One region of the Streptomyces rubellus genome, then DNA from elsewhere that is predicted to be linked to it. Evidence: riboswitches for the same ligand, from Rfam matches in the RefSeq annotation. Region 1 holds a riboswitch; the other holds the start of a gene.

Region 1 (7,808 bases):
CGACGGCCCGTGGCGGGTGCTGGTCTTCCTGCTGCTCACCGTCGTCAGCGACACCGGGGCGTACGCCGTCGGCTGGCGCTTCGGGCGGCGCAAGCTCGCCCCGCGCATCAGCCCCGGCAAGACCCGTGAGGGACTGCTGGGGGCGGTCGTCTTCGCCATGGCCGCCGGCGCGCTGTCCGTGCACTTCCTCATCGACGGCGGTGCCTGGTGGCAGGGCCTGCTGCTGGGACTGGCCGTGGCCGTCAGCGCCACCCTGGGCGACCTCGGCGAGTCCGTGATCAAGCGCGATCTGGGCATCAAGGACATGGGCAGCCTGCTGCCCGGCCACGGCGGCATCATGGACCGCCTCGACTCCCTGCTGCCGACCGCCCCCGTGGTCTGGCTGCTGCTGGCCGTCTTCACCGGCACGGGCTGACCGGCCCGCCCGGGGCACGCAGGACGGCCACGCCCGCGGCCGGGAAGGCCGTGCCCTCGCCGTTCGCGGGGAACCCGCCGACGGGCCCCGCACGCGGGAAGGGAAGAGGGCCGCCCGCGGACGGGCGGCCCTCCCAGGACGTGCGGAGGCTACCGGATGACGAATCCGAAGGCCGATCCGGCGGCCGGCAGACCACCGGAACCGGGTTCGAACGTGGTGACGGGCCGGTTTTCCTGCCCGGCGGTGACGTTCGCCCACGGCAGGACGTGGACCTGGCCGAAGGGGGAGGGCCCGTCCGGACGGCCGGGGTACAGCCCCTGGGGAGCGGCGGTCAGCGACCGTCCGAAGCGTTCACCCGCGGCCGGAGCGCCGGGAAGCCCGACGTTCCCGGGAGCCACCCACGCGTCGGAGTCGCCGGGAGCGCCGAGGAGGGAGAAGGTCTGCACCGCGCCGGCCCCGGAGACGGACTCCCATGCCTCGCCGGGCACCCCGACCGCCAGACGCATCGTGGCCGGACCGCTCACGGCGGCCGGATCGGTGTTGACCGTGCTGAGGGCGGCGCCGAAGTTGTCGCCCGTCTCGGCGCCTCCGGAGACGCCCGCAGCCTCCTGGCTGATGTCCGCCACCAGACGGGGGCGGCCGTCCGGGCCGATGTCGTTCACGTCGAGGAGGTAGACGGCCCCGGCGTCGGCGGCGTTCGCCCCGGAGCTGTTCCCGACGTCCTCATACGGCAGGCCGACGGCGATGTGGTTGGAGTCCCCGTCCGCGGAGAAGCCGACTCTGTCGCCCGCCTCGCGTGCGCCGGGCATCCCGGAGCCCTGGTTGAGGCCGACGTTCCCGCCCCGGCGGACGAACACGCTCGACCCGGCGTCCTTCACCGACCCCAGGTCCTCGCCGGGCAGGGTGATGTACAGGTACGGTTCGCCCGCGCGGTTGGTGCCCGCGGCCAGTGCGAAGCCCATCAGGTCGCCGGCCTCGGAGGCCGACCCCCCTATGACGCCGTCCCCCGTGCCCTGCTCGAAGTGCGCGAACGGTGCCTCGCCTTGTTTGGCGACACCCTCGCGGGAGCCGAACAGGACCGTGACCATGCCCGCGTCCTTCTCCCCGGCCAGGTCCTCGTACGGGATGCCGACGACGAGGTCGGTGTATCCGTCGAGGTTGTAGTCGACCGTGGCCAGCGACTCGCCGAAGCGGTCACCGGGCTCGGCGCCGCCGGGCACCGTGGCCATGTCCTGGTCGACCTGCTGGGTCCCCCCGCCCCGGCCGTAGACGACGCGCACGAGACCGGCCTCGGCGTTGCCGCCCACGGTGGCCCTGGGGTCGGCGACGGCGGTGTCCTGGGCGCCGTCGCCGTTGAAGTCGACGACGGGCGGGGCGCTGACGGTCTCGTTCACCCAGGCGGCAAGAGTGTCGGCGCGGGTGGCGACCGCCGCGTGGGAGGTCTGCTCCTCGTCCGTGCCGAAGCAGCCCGCGGCATGGGAGCGGGAGGCGATGCCGACCAGGCGGACCTGGTCGTTCACACCGGTGGTGACGGGGCCCCGGCGTCGCCGGGGCACACCGACGCGCCGTCGCTCCCGGCCATGGGCAGCTCCCCGGCGGTGGGAGCACCGGCGGTGAACGAACCGGTGTGCGGGCTGACGGGTGCCCAGTCGGTGGCGGTACGGCCGTAGCCGGTGACGGTGAGGGTGTCGCCCTCGGCGGGGGCCGCGGCGGCGAGGGCGATCGGTGCGGAGCCGGTCACCGGGCGGTCCAGGCGGACCAGGGCCGCGTCCTGCCCGTCGCCGGCGGCGTGCACCGCGACGACGCGCCGCTGCTCCCCGTCGACGGTCGCGGTGGTGGCCTGTTCGGGAACGCCCGGCGGGACGGCAAGTTCGGTCTCGGGGCGCTCGGCGAAGCAGGCGGCGGTCAGCAGCCAGGACGGGGCGACGAGGGCACCGGTGCAGCCCCTCTGGTGGTCACCGATGGTGATCTTGGCGGTGAAGGGGCGGGTGTCGTCACCGGCCACCGCCGCCGGTCTGCGACACTGGACGGGTTATGCCTGCACCCGGAGAACTCACCTTTGTCGCGCCGCGCGGAGCCGCGAAGCCGCCCCGGCACCTCGCCGACCTCGACCCCGCCGAGCGGCGGGAGGCGGTCGCCGCGATCGGCGAGAAGCCGTTCCGCGCCCAGCAGCTTTCCCGGCACTACTTCGCCCGGTACGCCGCCGAACCGGCCGCCTGGACCGACATCCCGGCCGCCGCGCGCGGCAGGCTCGCGGACGCGCTGCTGCCCGAGCTGATGACCGTGGTGCGGCACGTCACCTGCGACGACGGCGCCACCCGCAAGACCCTGTGGCGGCTGCACGACGGGACGCTGGTGGAGTCCGTGCTGATGCGCTACCCGGACCGGGTCACCATGTGCGTCAGTTCGCAGGCCGGCTGCGGCATGAACTGCCCCTTCTGCGCGACCGGGCAGGCCGGACTGGACCGCAACCTGTCCACCGCCGAGATCGTCCACCAGATCGTCGAGGGCATGCGCGCCCTGCGCGACGGTGAGGTGCCCGGGGGCCCGGCCAGGCTGTCGAACATCGTGTTCATGGGCATGGGCGAGCCACTGGCCAACTACAACCGGGTCATCGGCGCCGTCCGCCGCCTCACCGACCCCGAGCCCGACGGGCTGGGCCTGTCCCAGCGCGGCATCACCGTCTCCACCGTGGGCCTGGTGCCGGCGATGCGCCGCCTCGCCGACGAGGGCCTCAAGTGCCGGCTGGCGGTCTCCCTGCACGCCCCCGACGACGAGCTGCGCGACACCCTGGTGCCGGTCAACACCCGGTGGAAGGTCCGCGAGGTCCTCGACGCCGCCTGGGAGTACACCGAGCGGTCCGGGCGCCGGGTCTCGATCGAGTACGCCATGATCCGCGACATCAACGACCAGGCGTGGCGCGGCGACCTGCTGGGACGGCTGCTGGCCGGAAAGCGGGCGCACGTCAACCTCATCCCCCTCAACCCCACCCCCGGCTCCAAGTGGACCGCCTCCCGGCCCGAGGACGAGCGCGCCTTCGTCGCCGCCCTGGAGGCCCACGGCGTGCCGGTCACCGTCCGCGACACCCGGGGGCAGGAGATCGACGGAGCCTGCGGGCAGCTCGCCGCCACCGAGCGCTGACACCGGCCGCCGGCGGCCCGGGCGGCGCTGGTACCGTGGCGACGGCCGCGGCTTCCGCACACGGTGCCGGAGCGGTCGAACAGCGGACAACGGAACAGCACGTACCGACAGGGGAGCGCGCACAGCGCTGAGAGTGCGGTGCCGCCGCCCGGGCGAGGAGCCCGGCCGGTGGGCCGCAGACCCTCGAACCTGATCCGGTTAGTACCGGCGTAGGGAGTCAGCACAGCATGGTCACCACATTCCGGCGTGCCCTCGGCGCGGCCGTCCTCGGCACGCTCACCGCAGCCCTGGCCGCCTGCGGCGGTTCCGGCGGCGGGGACGGGGACGGGACGAAGGACACCACCGTCACCCTGGTCAGCCACGACTCCTTCGCGGCCTCCGACGAGGTGCTCGAGGAGTTCACCGAGCGGACCGGCCACAAGGTGGAGGTGCTGCGCGGCGGCGACGCCGGGTCGGCCCTCAACCAGGCCGTCCTGTCCAAGGACAACCCGCAGGGCGACGTCTTCTTCGGCGTCGACAACACCCTGCTCTCCCGCGCCCTGGACAACGACCTGTTCACGCCCTACGAGGCACAGGGGCTGGAGAGGATACCCGCCGAGTACCGGCTGGACGGCGAGAAGCACCGCGTCACCCCCGTCGACACCGGCGACGTCTGCGTCAACTACGACCGCGCCTGGTTCGCCGAGCGGGACATCGAGCCGCCGGAGACCCTGGACGATCTGGCCGAGCCCCGCTACAAGGGCCTGCTGGTCACCGAGAACGCCGCCTCCTCCTCACCCGGTCTGGGCTTCCTGCTGGCCACCGTCGCCGAGTACGGCGACGAGTGGGACGAGTACTGGAAGAAGCTCGACGCCAACGGGGTCGAGGTCGTCGACGGCTGGGAGCAGGCCTACTACGACCGCTTCTCCGGCTCCGCCGGCGGCGAGGGCGGCGGCGACCGGCCGCTGGTCGTCTCCTACGCCTCCAGCCCGCCCGCCGAGGTCCTCGACGCCGATCCCGCGCCCGAGCGGGCCCCCACCGGGGTGGCGGCCGGCACCTGCTTCCGGCAGATCGAGTTCGCCGGGCTGCTCAAGGGCGCGGACAACCCCGAGGGCGGCAGGGCGCTGCTGGACTTCCTGGTGAGCGAGACCTTCCAGGAGGACATGCCGCTGCAGATGTTCGTCAACCCCGTCCGTGAGGGCACCGAACTGCCCGAGGTGTTCACGAAGTACGGCGAGCGGATCGAGGAGCCGTACACCATGGCCCCCGAGCGGATCGCCGAGAACCGCGAGGCGTGGATCGACACGTGGACCTCGCTCGTCGTGAGGTGACCCGCCGCGAGGCCGGGGAGGCAAGGGGGGCGAGGAAGACGGGAAGGGGAAGCGGCGCCCGCCGGGCGGCGGCGCTGCGGCTCGCCCTGACGGTCCCGCCCGCCGTCTTCCTCGCGCTGTTCTTCGCCTACCCGGTCGCCGCCATCACCGCCCGCGGCCTGTACGAGGGCGGGCGGTGGCACCCGGAGCGGTTCGCCGAGGTGCTCACCGACCCCGGCGTCCTGGGCGTGCTGTGGTTCACCCTGTGGCAGGCGGCGGCCTCCACCGTCCTGACCCTGCTGCTGGCGCTGCCCGGCGCCTACGTCCTGGCCCGGTACGACTTCCCCGGCCGGCGGCTGCTGCGCGCGGCGGTCACCGTGCCGTTCGTGCTGCCCACCGTCGTCGTCGGCTCCGCGTTCCTGGGACTGCTGGGCCGCGGCGGACTGCTGGCCCAGTGGGGCGTGCCGCCGGTCACCGGCCCCACCGCGATCCTGCTCGCCCACGTCTTCTTCAACTACGCCGTGGTGGTCCGGATCGTCGGCGGGCTGTGGGCGCAGCTCGACCCCCGCCAGGAGGAGGCCGCCCGGGTGCTGGGCGCGGGCCGCCTCGCGGCCTGGCGCACCGTGACGCTCCCGGCGCTCGCCCCGGCCGTGGCCGCCGCCGCGCTGATGGTCTTCCTGTTCACCTTCACCTCCTTCGGGGTCGTCCAGATCCTCGGCGGCCCCCGCTACGCCACCCTGGAGGTGGAGATCTACCGGCAGACCGCCCAGCTGCTGGACCTGCCCACCGCCGCCGTGCTGACCCTGCTGCAGTTCGCCGCCGTCGCCGCCCTGCTGGCCGTCCACGCCCGCACCGTACGCCGCCACCGGGGCACCTCGGGGCTGGTCGACGCCGCCGGCACCGCCCGCCGTCCGCGCGGGCCGCGCCAGTGGACGCTGCTCGCCGCCGTGGTGACCCAGGTCGCCGTACTGCTCCTCACCCCGCTCGCCGTGCTCGTCGAGCGCTCCCTGAGCGGGCCCGACGGCTATGGACTGGCCCACTACCGCGCCCTGGCCTCGGCCGACGCCTCCGGCGGCACCTTCACCGTCGCCCCCCTGGAGGCGGTCGGCAACTCCCTGTCCTACGCCGCCGTCGCCACCGCGATCGCCCTGGCCGTCGGCGTCCCGGCCGCCGTCGCGCTCACCCTGCGCGGACCGGGCGGGCGCGCCGGGCACCTGGTGCGCGGCCTGGACGCGCTGCTGATGCTGCCGCTGGGCACCTCGGCGGTCACCGTCGGCTTCGGCTTCCTGATCGCCCTGGACGAGCCCCCGCTGGACCTGCGCTCCTCGTGGATCCTGGTCCCGCTGGCCCAGGCGCTGGTCGGGGTGCCGTTCGTGGTGCGGGGCCTGCTTCCGGTGCTGCGGGCCGTGGACCACCGGCTGCGCGAGGCCGCGGCCGTGCTGGGCGCCTCGCCGGCCCGGGTGTGGCGGGAGGTCGACCTGCCGCTGGTACGGCGGTCGCTGCTGGTCGCGGCGGGCTTCGCGTTCGCCGTCTCCCTCGGGGAGTTCGGCGCCACCGTCTTCATCGCCCGCGCCGACGCCCCCACCCTGCCCGTCGCCGTCGCCCGGCTGCTGGGCCGGGCCGGTCCGGACAACTACGGCCAGGCGATGGCCCTCAGCACCATCCTGATGGTGGTGTGCGCGGCCGTCCTGCTGGCCCTGGAGGGCATCCGCACCGAACGACACGGGGAGCTGTAGGGATGGCCGCGCTGCGCCTGGAGTCGGTCACCGTCCGGTTCGGCGGCCGCACCGCCCTGGACGCCGTCGACCTGGACGTCGCCGAGCACGAGATCGTCTGCGTGCTGGGCCCCTCCGGCAGCGGCAAGTCCACCCTGCTGCGGACCGTCGCCGGGCTGACGGAGCCGGACGCCGGACGGGTGCTGCTCGCCGGCCGCGACCAGCGGGGGGTGGCGCCGCACCGGCGCGGGGTGGGCCTGATGTTCCAGGACCACCAGCTCTTCCCCACCCGCGACGTCGGGGGCAACATCGCCTTCGGCCCGCGGATGCGCGGCGAGTCCCGCGCGCGGACCGAGGAGCGGGTCACCGGACTGCTGGACCTCGTCGGACTGCCCGGCGCCGCCCGACGCCGGGTGACCGAGCTCTCCGGCGGCGAGCAGCAGCGCGTCGCGCTCGCCCGCGCGCTCGCCCCCAGTCCCGGGCTGCTGATGCTGGACGAGCCGCTCGGCCAGCTCGACCGGTCCCTGCGCGAGCGGCTGGTGGTCGAGCTGCGGCAGCTCTTCCGCCGGCTGGGCACCACCGTGCTGGCGGTCACCCACGACCAGGGCGAGGCGTTCGCGCTGGCCGACCGGGTGGTGGTGATGGAGGAAGGACGCGTCGCCCAGACCGGCAGCCCGGTGGCGGTGTGGCGGCGTCCCGCCTCCGAGTCCGTCGCCCGCTTCCTGGGCTTCACCAACATCGCCGCCGCGACCGTGCGCGGCACGGCCGCCGACACCCCCTGGGGGACGGTGCCCGTGCCGCCCGGCACCCCGCCCGGCGCGCACACCCTGCTGATCCGGCCCGCCGGGGTGCGGCTGACCCCCGCCCCGGCCCGGGGCCTGCCCTGGACCGTGGTCGCCCGCACCCTGCGCGGCGGCGGTTCCTCGGAACTCGCGCTGCTGCTGCGGCCCGGCTCCGGACCGGACCTGGAGGCGTCCTGCCCGCTGCCCGCGGCGCCGGAGCCGGGTACGGCCGTCGGCGTCTCCTTCGATCCCGGCGAGGTGGTCGTCCTGGGGGCCGGTACGGGACCGGAGTGAGGTGCGCCGGGCACTCACCGGGTCAGTGGCAGCACGGCCAGTTCCGCGACCAGCCACACCAGCGGGCCCAGCACGGCCAGCAGCGCCGCCACCCGCAGCGCCGCCACGGCGCGCAGCTGTCCGGCGGAGACGCCCAGCCGGCGCAGACCGTCGGTGAGCGGGGCGCGGACGG
Region 2 (7,808 bases), on a different contig from region 1:
CGTCCCACCGCCAGCAGCGCCCGCAGCACACCGCCGCGCAGCCAGCACACCGACCAGGCGGGGCCGTCCGGGTCGCCGCGCCACAGCGGTTCGTCGCCCTCGCCGTGGTGGCCCGCGTACTGGACGAAGCGGCCGAACTGCTCGGACCAGAAGTACGGCACCGGGTCGTACGGCGGGGTCCCGGCCTCGCCCGCGGTCAGCAGCGAGGCGACCGTCCGCGGCCCGACGAGCGCGTTGTCCCAGTGGTGCACCAGCAGGCGCCGGCCGTACCGGGCCGAGGGGAAGGAGGCGCAGTCCCCGACCGCGTACACACCGGGGACGGAGGAGCGCAGCCGGTCGTCGGCGAGCACCGCGCCGAAGGCGTCCAGGGCCACACCCGAACCCGCCAGCCAGCCGGTGGCCGGGCGGGCGCCGATCCCGGCCACCACGGCCCGGGCGGGCAGCGCGGAGCCGTCGGACAGCTCCACCTCGTACGGCTGCGTGCCGCCGGGCCGCACTCCGGTGACCGTGCGCCCGGTGAGCAGCACGGCACCGGCCTCCTCGTACCAGCGGCGCAGCCGGCCGGCGACCTCGGGCGACAGTACCCCGGCCAGCGGGTGCCCGGCGGCCTCGACCACCGTCACCGGACAGCCCGCCTCGCGGGCGGCGGTGGCGAACTCCGCGCCGATCCAGCCCGCCCCGACGACCACGAGCGGCTGCCGGGCCGCGAGCACCGGGCGCAGCCGCTCGGCGTCGTCGAGAGTGCGCAGCAGATGCACCCCGGCACCGCCGCCGGGCAGGGGAACCGGCTCGGCGCCGGTGGCGAGGACCAGGTGGTCGTACGGCAGCGGCCCGGCGTCGGTGTCCAGCTCGTGGTCCGCGGGGCGCACCCCGGTGGCCGTCCGCCCCAGGAGCAGTTCCACGCCGAGCACGTCGAAGTCGACGTCGAAGGCGACATCGAATGCGGCGCCGAAGGAGTTCTCCAAGGTGCTGCCGGGGGTGCTGCCGGGGGTGGTGCCGGAACCGGCCCCGCCGGTCAGCACCGCCTTGGACAGCGGCGGCCGGTCGTACGGCCGGTGGGGCTCGGCGCCGAGCAGGGTGACCGCTCCGGGCCAGCCCCGCTCCCGCAGCTGTACGGCGGTCTGCACCCCGGCCATCCCGGCCCCGGCGATCAGGACCCGCTGCCCGCTCTGCTCGGTTCGCGCGCTCACGCGCTCACTGTAGGAGACCGCCGCGGACCGGCGCGAAGCCGCCCGGCGCGGCCGCGCTTCCGGACCGCCCTTCAGCCGCGCCGGAGCCCGCAGTAGGGTGGCGGCAGTCCGGGAACGCCAGCCGCGGCCCGGACGGCAGCAGTGGAACGACTCGCGGGAGCCCGGCGCACCGGGCTGAGAGGGAGGCTTGCGCGGCCTCCGACCGTACGAACCTGATCCGGGTCATGCCGGCGAAGGGAGGGTGCGCGCCCATGCGCGTAGTGATCATCGGCGGTGGCGTCATCGGGCTGGTCACGGCCTGGCGCACCGCGCAGCGGGGGGCGCGGGTCACGGTCGTCGACCCGGCGCCGGGCGGCGGGGCGGCGCGGGTCGCGGCCGGGATGCTGGCCGCCGTCACCGAACTGCACTACGGCGAGGAGGCCCTGCTCGCCCTCAACCTGACCTCGGCACGCCGCTACCCGGAGTTCACGGCCGAACTCTCGGAGGCATCCGGGCAGGAGACCGGCTACCGCACCTGCGGCACCCTCGCGGTCGCCCTGGACGCCGACGACCGCGCCCATCTGCGGGAGCTGCACGCGCTGCACCGGCGCTGCGGGCTGGACTCGGCCTGGCTGACCGGCCGGGAGTGCCGCAGGCTGGAGCCGATGCTCGCCCCGGGGGTGCGGGGCGGGCTGCGGGTGGACGGCGACCACCAGGTCGATCCCCGCCGGCTGACGGCCGCGCTGCTGACCGCCTGCGAGCGGGCCGGGGTGGACTTCGTCCGGCGGCGGGCCGGCCGGCTGACGGTGACCGGCGACCGGGCGGCCGGGGTGGCCCTGGAGGACGGCACCGAGGTGGCGGCCGACCGGGTCGTGCTGGCGGCGGGCAGCGAGAGCGGGCGGCTGGCGGGCGTGCCCGGTGAGGTGCTGCCGCCGGTGCGTCCGGTCAAGGGCCAGATCCTGCGGCTGCGCGTCCCGCCGGTGTACGCGCCGTTCCTCTCCCGCACCGTGCGGGCCCTGGTCCGTGGCGGCCACGTCTACCTGGTGCCGCGGGCGGACGGCGAACTGGTCCTGGGCGCCACCAGCGAGGAACAGGGCTGGGACACCACGGTGACCGCGGGCGGCGTCTACGAGCTGCTGCGCGACGCGCACGAGCTGGTGCCCGGCATCACCGAACTGCCGCTGGTGGAGACCCTGGCGGGGCTGCGTCCCGGCTCCCCCGACAACGCGCCGCTGCTCGGCCCGACCGCCCTGCCCGGCCTGCACCTGGCCACCGGCCACCACCGCAACGGGGTACTGCTCGCCCCGGTCACCGGCGACGCCCTGGCCCGGGTGCTGACCGACGGCGGGATCCCCGGGGAGATCCGCCCGTTCAGCCCCCGGCGCTTCGAGCACACGGCCCGGCAGGACGCCCCCCGGGAGAGCACCGTACAGAGGAGTCACGCGTGAGCGCACCGGTCACCATCCGCCTCAACGGGGAGCCCCGGCAGATCGCGGACGGGCTCACCCTCGACCGGCTCGTGGCCGGTCTCACCGCCGCGACCACGGGGGTGGCCGCGGCGGTCAACGAAACCGTCGTACCGCGCGGGCAGTGGCCCGCCACCGAACTCGGCGACGGCGACCGCGTCGAGGTCCTCACCGCCGTCCAAGGAGGCTGACTTCCCGCATGGCCGACGACACGTTCACCATCGGCGGCACCGCCTTCGCCTCCCGGCTGATCATGGGCACGGGCGGCGCGCCCAGCCTGGACGTCCTGGAGCGGGCGCTGCTGGCCTCCGGCACCGAGCTGACCACCGTCGCGATGCGGCGGGTGGACCCCTCGGTCTCCGGCTCGGTGCTGTCGGTGCTGAAGCGGCACGGCATCCGGGTGCTGCCCAACACCGCCGGCTGCTTCACCGCCGGGGAGGCCGTGCTCACCGCCCGGCTGGCCCGCGAGGCGCTGGGCACCGACTGGGTCAAGCTGGAGGTCGTCGCCGACGAGCGCACCCTGCTGCCCGACCCGGTGGAGCTGCTGGAGGCCGCCGAGACACTGGTGGACGACGGCTTCACCGTCCTGCCGTACACCAACGACGACCCCGTCGTGGCCCGGAAGCTGGAGGACGTGGGCTGCGCGGCGATCATGCCGCTGGGTTCGCCGATCGGCTCGGGCCTGGGCATCCGCAACCCGCACAACTTCCAGTTGATCACCGAGCGGGCGTCGGTGCCGGTCGTCCTCGACGCGGGCGCGGGCACCGCCTCGGACGTGGCGCTCGCCATGGAGCTGGGCTGCGCTGCGGTGATGCTGGCCTCCGCGGTCACCCGGGCCCAGGAGCCGGTGCTGATGGCCGAGGCGATGCGGCACGCGGTGGAGGCGGGGCGGCTGGCGTACCGGGCGGGCCGCATCCCGCGCCGCCACTTCTCCCTGGCGTCCTCGCCGGTGGAGGGGACGGCCGACCTCGACCCGGAGCGCCCGGCGTTCCGGTAGGGGCCGGCACGGCGGGGCCCGCGCGGCCGCGGCGCGTGCCCGGGCGCGCGTATCGCGCCCGGGCGGCGGTTTCGTCACCGTTCCGCTGCACTCCGGGGCGCCCGCCGCGGACCCGGGCACCGGTGCCGGGGCGGGCTCGTAGACTCTGCGCCGTGGACACCACCCTTCAGGACCCGCTGCTCGGGCACGTGCTCGACGGCCGGTACCGCGTGGACGCGCGGATCGCCGTCGGCGGCATGGCCACGGTCTACCGGGCCCTGGACACCCGGCTGGACCGGGTGCTCGCCCTGAAGGTGATGCACCCCTCCCTCGCGGTGGACGGCTCTTTCGTCGAGCGGTTCATCCGGGAGGCCAAGTCGGCCGCCCGGCTGGCCCACCCCAACGTGGTGGGGGTCTTCGACCAGGGCGCGGACGGCGGCTACGTGTACCTGGCGATGGAGTACGTCGAGGGCTGCACACTGCGCGATCTGCTGCGCGAGCGCGGGGCGCTCCAGCCGCGCGCCGCCCTGGACATCCTCCAGGCGGTGCTCGCCGCGCTGGGTGCCGCCCATCTGGACCGGCTGGTGCACCGCGACGTGAAGCCGGAGAACGTCCTGATCGGGGACGACGGACGGGTCAAGGTCGCCGACTTCGGGCTGGTGCGGGCGGTGGACCAGCAGACCTCCGCCTCCACCGGTTCGCTGCTGGGCACCGTCTCCTATCTGGCCCCCGAGCAGATCGAGCACGGCACCGCCGACGCCCGGGCGGACGTCTACGCCTGCGGCGTGATGCTGTACGAGATGCTGACCGGCGCCAAGCCGCACTCCGGCGACACCCCGGCCCAGGTGCTCTACCAGCATCTGAACGAGGACGTCCCGGCCCCGTCCGCGGCCGTGCCCGGCCTGGCCGCCGCGCTCGACGCCCTGGTCGCCCGTGCCGCCGCCCGCGATCCGCGGCATCGGCCGGCCGACGCCGTGGAACTGCTCGCCGAGGTCGGCGCGGTGCGGCGGTCGCTGACCGACGGGCAGCTCGACGTCCTGCCCCCGGCCGCCGCCGGCGGGGGCGCCGGGGCCGGGGCGGCCGGCGCCGAGGACAGCACCGCCGTCCTGTCCCGCCGCGTGCCGCGGGACACGGCGGCGGACGACTCCCTGAACCGCACCAGTGTGCTGGCCGTGCCGCCCGCGCCCCCGGGGCCGCCGGCCGGTCCGGCCGCCCGTACGGGCCGGCGGCTGCCACGCCGCTCGGTGCAGGCGGTGGTCGTCGCCGTCCTGCTGGTCCTCGGCGCGGGCCTGGGGGTGTGGTACATCAACTCCGGCCAGTTCACCCGGACCCCCGGGGTGCTCTCGATGACCGAGTCCGAGGCGAAGCGGGCCGTCGAGAAGGCCGGCCTGGACTGGAAGATCGCCCGGGAGCACAGCGAGACCGTGGCGAAGGGCCGGGTGGTCTCGACCGACCCCGGCCGCGGCGAGCGCATCCGCAGCAACGGCACGGTGACCATCACCGTCTCCCGGGGCCCGGAGCGGGTCGAGGTCCCCGACGCCAAGGGCGCGTCCCTGGCCGACGCGCGCCGCCGGATCAAGGCGGCCGGACTGGAGCCGGGCATGGTGACCAGGGAGTTCTCCGGTGAGGTGGAGCGGGGCTCGGTGATCCGCACGGAGCCGGAGGCGGGCACCGGGCGGCGGCCCGGCGCGGCCGTGGCGCTGGTGGTGTCCAAGGGTGAGCGGATCGAGGTGCCCGACGTCGTCGGACAGGACGAGGGCACCGCGCGGCAGCGGCTGACCGAGGCCGGTCTGAAGACCGAGGTGGCGCCGGAGCGGGTGTTCTCCGAGGAGGAGGCGGGCGGTGTCGCCCGGCAGTCCCCCGCACAGGGCTCGGTCGCCGCCGAGGGCGACACCGTCACGCTGACCGTCTCCAAGGGCCCGGAGCTGGTGGAGGTCCCCGGTGTGGAGGGCATGGACGAGAGCGAGGCCCGGCAGGCGCTCGAGGACGCGGGTTTCGAGGTGAAGGTCCGCAAGGTCTTCATCACCGGCACCGTCTTCGACCAGTCCGTGGACGGCGGCGAGCGGGCCCCGCGCGGTTCGGAGATCACCGTCTGGGTGCGCTGACCCGGACACGTACGGTGGTCCGGGGACGCGTGCGCTGTGAGACGCCCCATAGGACCCGGATCACTTACTAACCCCCTTAGTGGGCGCGCACGGCCGCCCAAGCGGCCGTACCCGCCGTCCGGGGCCCCGGAGAGGCCGGAGAGCCCGAGGGCTACTAGGCAGGTTAGTATTTCCGGCCTTTGTCCGGATAAGTTCCGAGCGCTAACAATGCAACGGTCGCGGCGCCGGGAGCAGGACCCGGCGCGCCCCCGCCGGCACCGGCCGGTCCGGCTGTGCGGCACCAGCGATCGGAAGAGGTTCTCCTCCCCCATGACCGTTGCCAGCGTTCTCGGCCGGCTCCGCGCGGCCGGCGCCCACAGGATCTCGGCCGTCGGCGTGGCCACCGCCACCGGCGCGGCCACCGTGGCCCTGGGCCTCGTTCCGGGCCCGGAGCCGTCCCAGGCGGCTCAGGCCGCCCCCGCGGCGGGGGCCCCCGTCGAGCTGACCGCCCCGGCCACCGGCGCCGGTCCCCTCCAGCAGGGCGCTCTCGCGGAGCGGTCGGCGACCGCCTACCAGGAGGCGCAGGCCGAGGCCCTGGAGGAGGAGCGAAAGCCCGCGGCCCGCCAGAGCGCCGGGACGGACGGGCGCGCCACCCGCTCCGCCGACCGCCCGGCGCGGGCCCGGGAGCGGGCCGCCTCCTACCCGGACAACCTCGACGGCTGGATCCGCGAGGCCCTGGCGGTCATGAAGCGCGAGGGCATCCCCGGCAGCTACGCGGGGATCCACCGCAACATCATCCGCGAGTCCAGCGGCGACCCGCGGGCGATCAACAACTGGGACATCAACGCCCGGAACGGCATCCCCTCCAAGGGCCTGCTCCAGGTGATCCCGCCCACCTTCGCGGCGTACCACGTCGAGGGCACCTCCTGGGACATCTACGACCCGGTGGCCAACATCACCGCGGCCTGCAACTACGCGGCCGACCGGTACGGCTCGATGGACAACGTCTACTCGGCCTACTGACCGGCCGGGCGCCCGCTCCCGTCCCCGCCGGCGCGACGGGCCGCCGGGCCGTTCCCGCCGCGGGCCTGGCACCCTTCGGGTGTGAGCAGCTCATCGTCCCCCTCCGCCCGGAACTCCTCCGCCCCGTCCTCCCCCCTGGGCCCCGCCCCCGCCCGCCGCGCCCGCAACCCCGTGGGCAGCCATGTCGCGGTGGCCGGCGGGCTCGCCGCCAAGGGGCTGGCCTACGCCCGCGAGATCGGCGCGGAGACCGTGCAGGTCTTCGTCGCCAATCCGCGCGGCTGGGCCACTCCGGCCGGCGACCCCCGGCAGGACGAGGCGTTCCGCGCGGCCTGCGCGGAAGAGGGCATCCCGGCCTACGTCCACGCCCCCTACCTGATCAACTTCGGCTCGCACAACGAGGCCACGGCCGAACTGTCCGTGGCCTCGCTGCGGCACTCGCTGCGCCGCGCCCGGCGGATCGGCGCCCTGGGGGTGGTGGTCCACACCGGCTCGGCCACCGGCGGGCGCGACCGCGCCACCGCACTGGCCCAGGTCCGGGAGTTGCTGCTGCCGCTGCTGGCGGAGCTGGACGCCTCCGAGACCTCCGAGGACCCCTGGCTGCTGCTGGAGCCGACCGCCGGCCAGGGTGCCTCGCTGTGCGCCCTGGCCGAGGACCTGGGGCCGTACGTCGACGCCCTGGAGCGCCATCCCCGGCTCGGCGTCTGCCTGGACACCTGTCACGCCTTCGCCGCCGGGCACGACACGGCCGCCGAGGGAGGGATGAAGGCGCTGCTGGACGAGGTGACGGCCGTGGTGGGCGAGGGACGGCTGCGGCTGATCCACGCCAACGACTCCAAGGACACCGCCGGGGCGCACCGGGACCGCCACGCGAACATCGGCGCGGGGCACATCGGGGCGGAGCCGTTCCGGGAACTGTTCCGCCACCCGGCGACCGAGGGGGTGCCCCTGGTCATCGAGACGCCGGGCGGCAAGGAGGGGCATGCCGCGGACGTGGCACGGCTGAAGGAGCTCAGGGGATGACCACATACCCCAGGGGGGTATAGACTCGACGCCGCGCGGCGGACAGCCGCCCCTTCCTGTCACGGAGGTG

What was found. A riboswitch is a leader RNA that binds a small molecule or an ion and turns the genes downstream of it on or off. The one in region 1 is predicted to bind thiamine pyrophosphate.
Region 2: another riboswitch for thiamine pyrophosphate. It lies ahead of thiO (glycine oxidase ThiO); the one in region 1 lies ahead of V1L54_RS20890 (thiamine ABC transporter substrate-binding protein).

The regions. Positions count from the first base shown of each region.
Region 1 is NZ_JAZDCX010000018.1:82,773-90,580, reverse strand. It holds gene V1L54_RS20910 (phosphatidate cytidylyltransferase) at 1-415, shown strand, start outside; gene V1L54_RS20905 (FG-GAP and VCBS repeat-containing protein) at 565-1,935, opposite strand; gene V1L54_RS20900 (trypsin-like serine protease) at 1,932-2,420, opposite strand; gene rlmN (dual-specificity RNA methyltransferase RlmN) at 2,450-3,556, shown strand; TPP riboswitch at 3,656-3,789, shown strand; gene V1L54_RS20890 (thiamine ABC transporter substrate-binding protein) at 3,784-4,866, shown strand; gene V1L54_RS20885 (ABC transporter permease) at 4,842-6,581, shown strand; gene V1L54_RS20880 (ABC transporter ATP-binding protein) at 6,584-7,636, shown strand; gene V1L54_RS20875 (hypothetical protein) at 7,651-7,808, opposite strand, start outside.
Region 2 is NZ_JAZDCX010000025.1:659-8,466, forward strand. It holds gene V1L54_RS24125 (NAD(P)/FAD-dependent oxidoreductase) at 1-1,190, opposite strand, end outside; TPP riboswitch at 1,334-1,446, shown strand; gene thiO (glycine oxidase ThiO) at 1,442-2,617, shown strand; gene thiS (sulfur carrier protein ThiS) at 2,614-2,826, shown strand; gene V1L54_RS24140 (thiazole synthase) at 2,835-3,632, shown strand; gene pknB (Stk1 family PASTA domain-containing Ser/Thr kinase) at 3,785-5,716, shown strand; gene V1L54_RS24150 (transglycosylase SLT domain-containing protein) at 6,026-6,718, shown strand; gene V1L54_RS24155 (deoxyribonuclease IV) at 6,800-7,738, shown strand.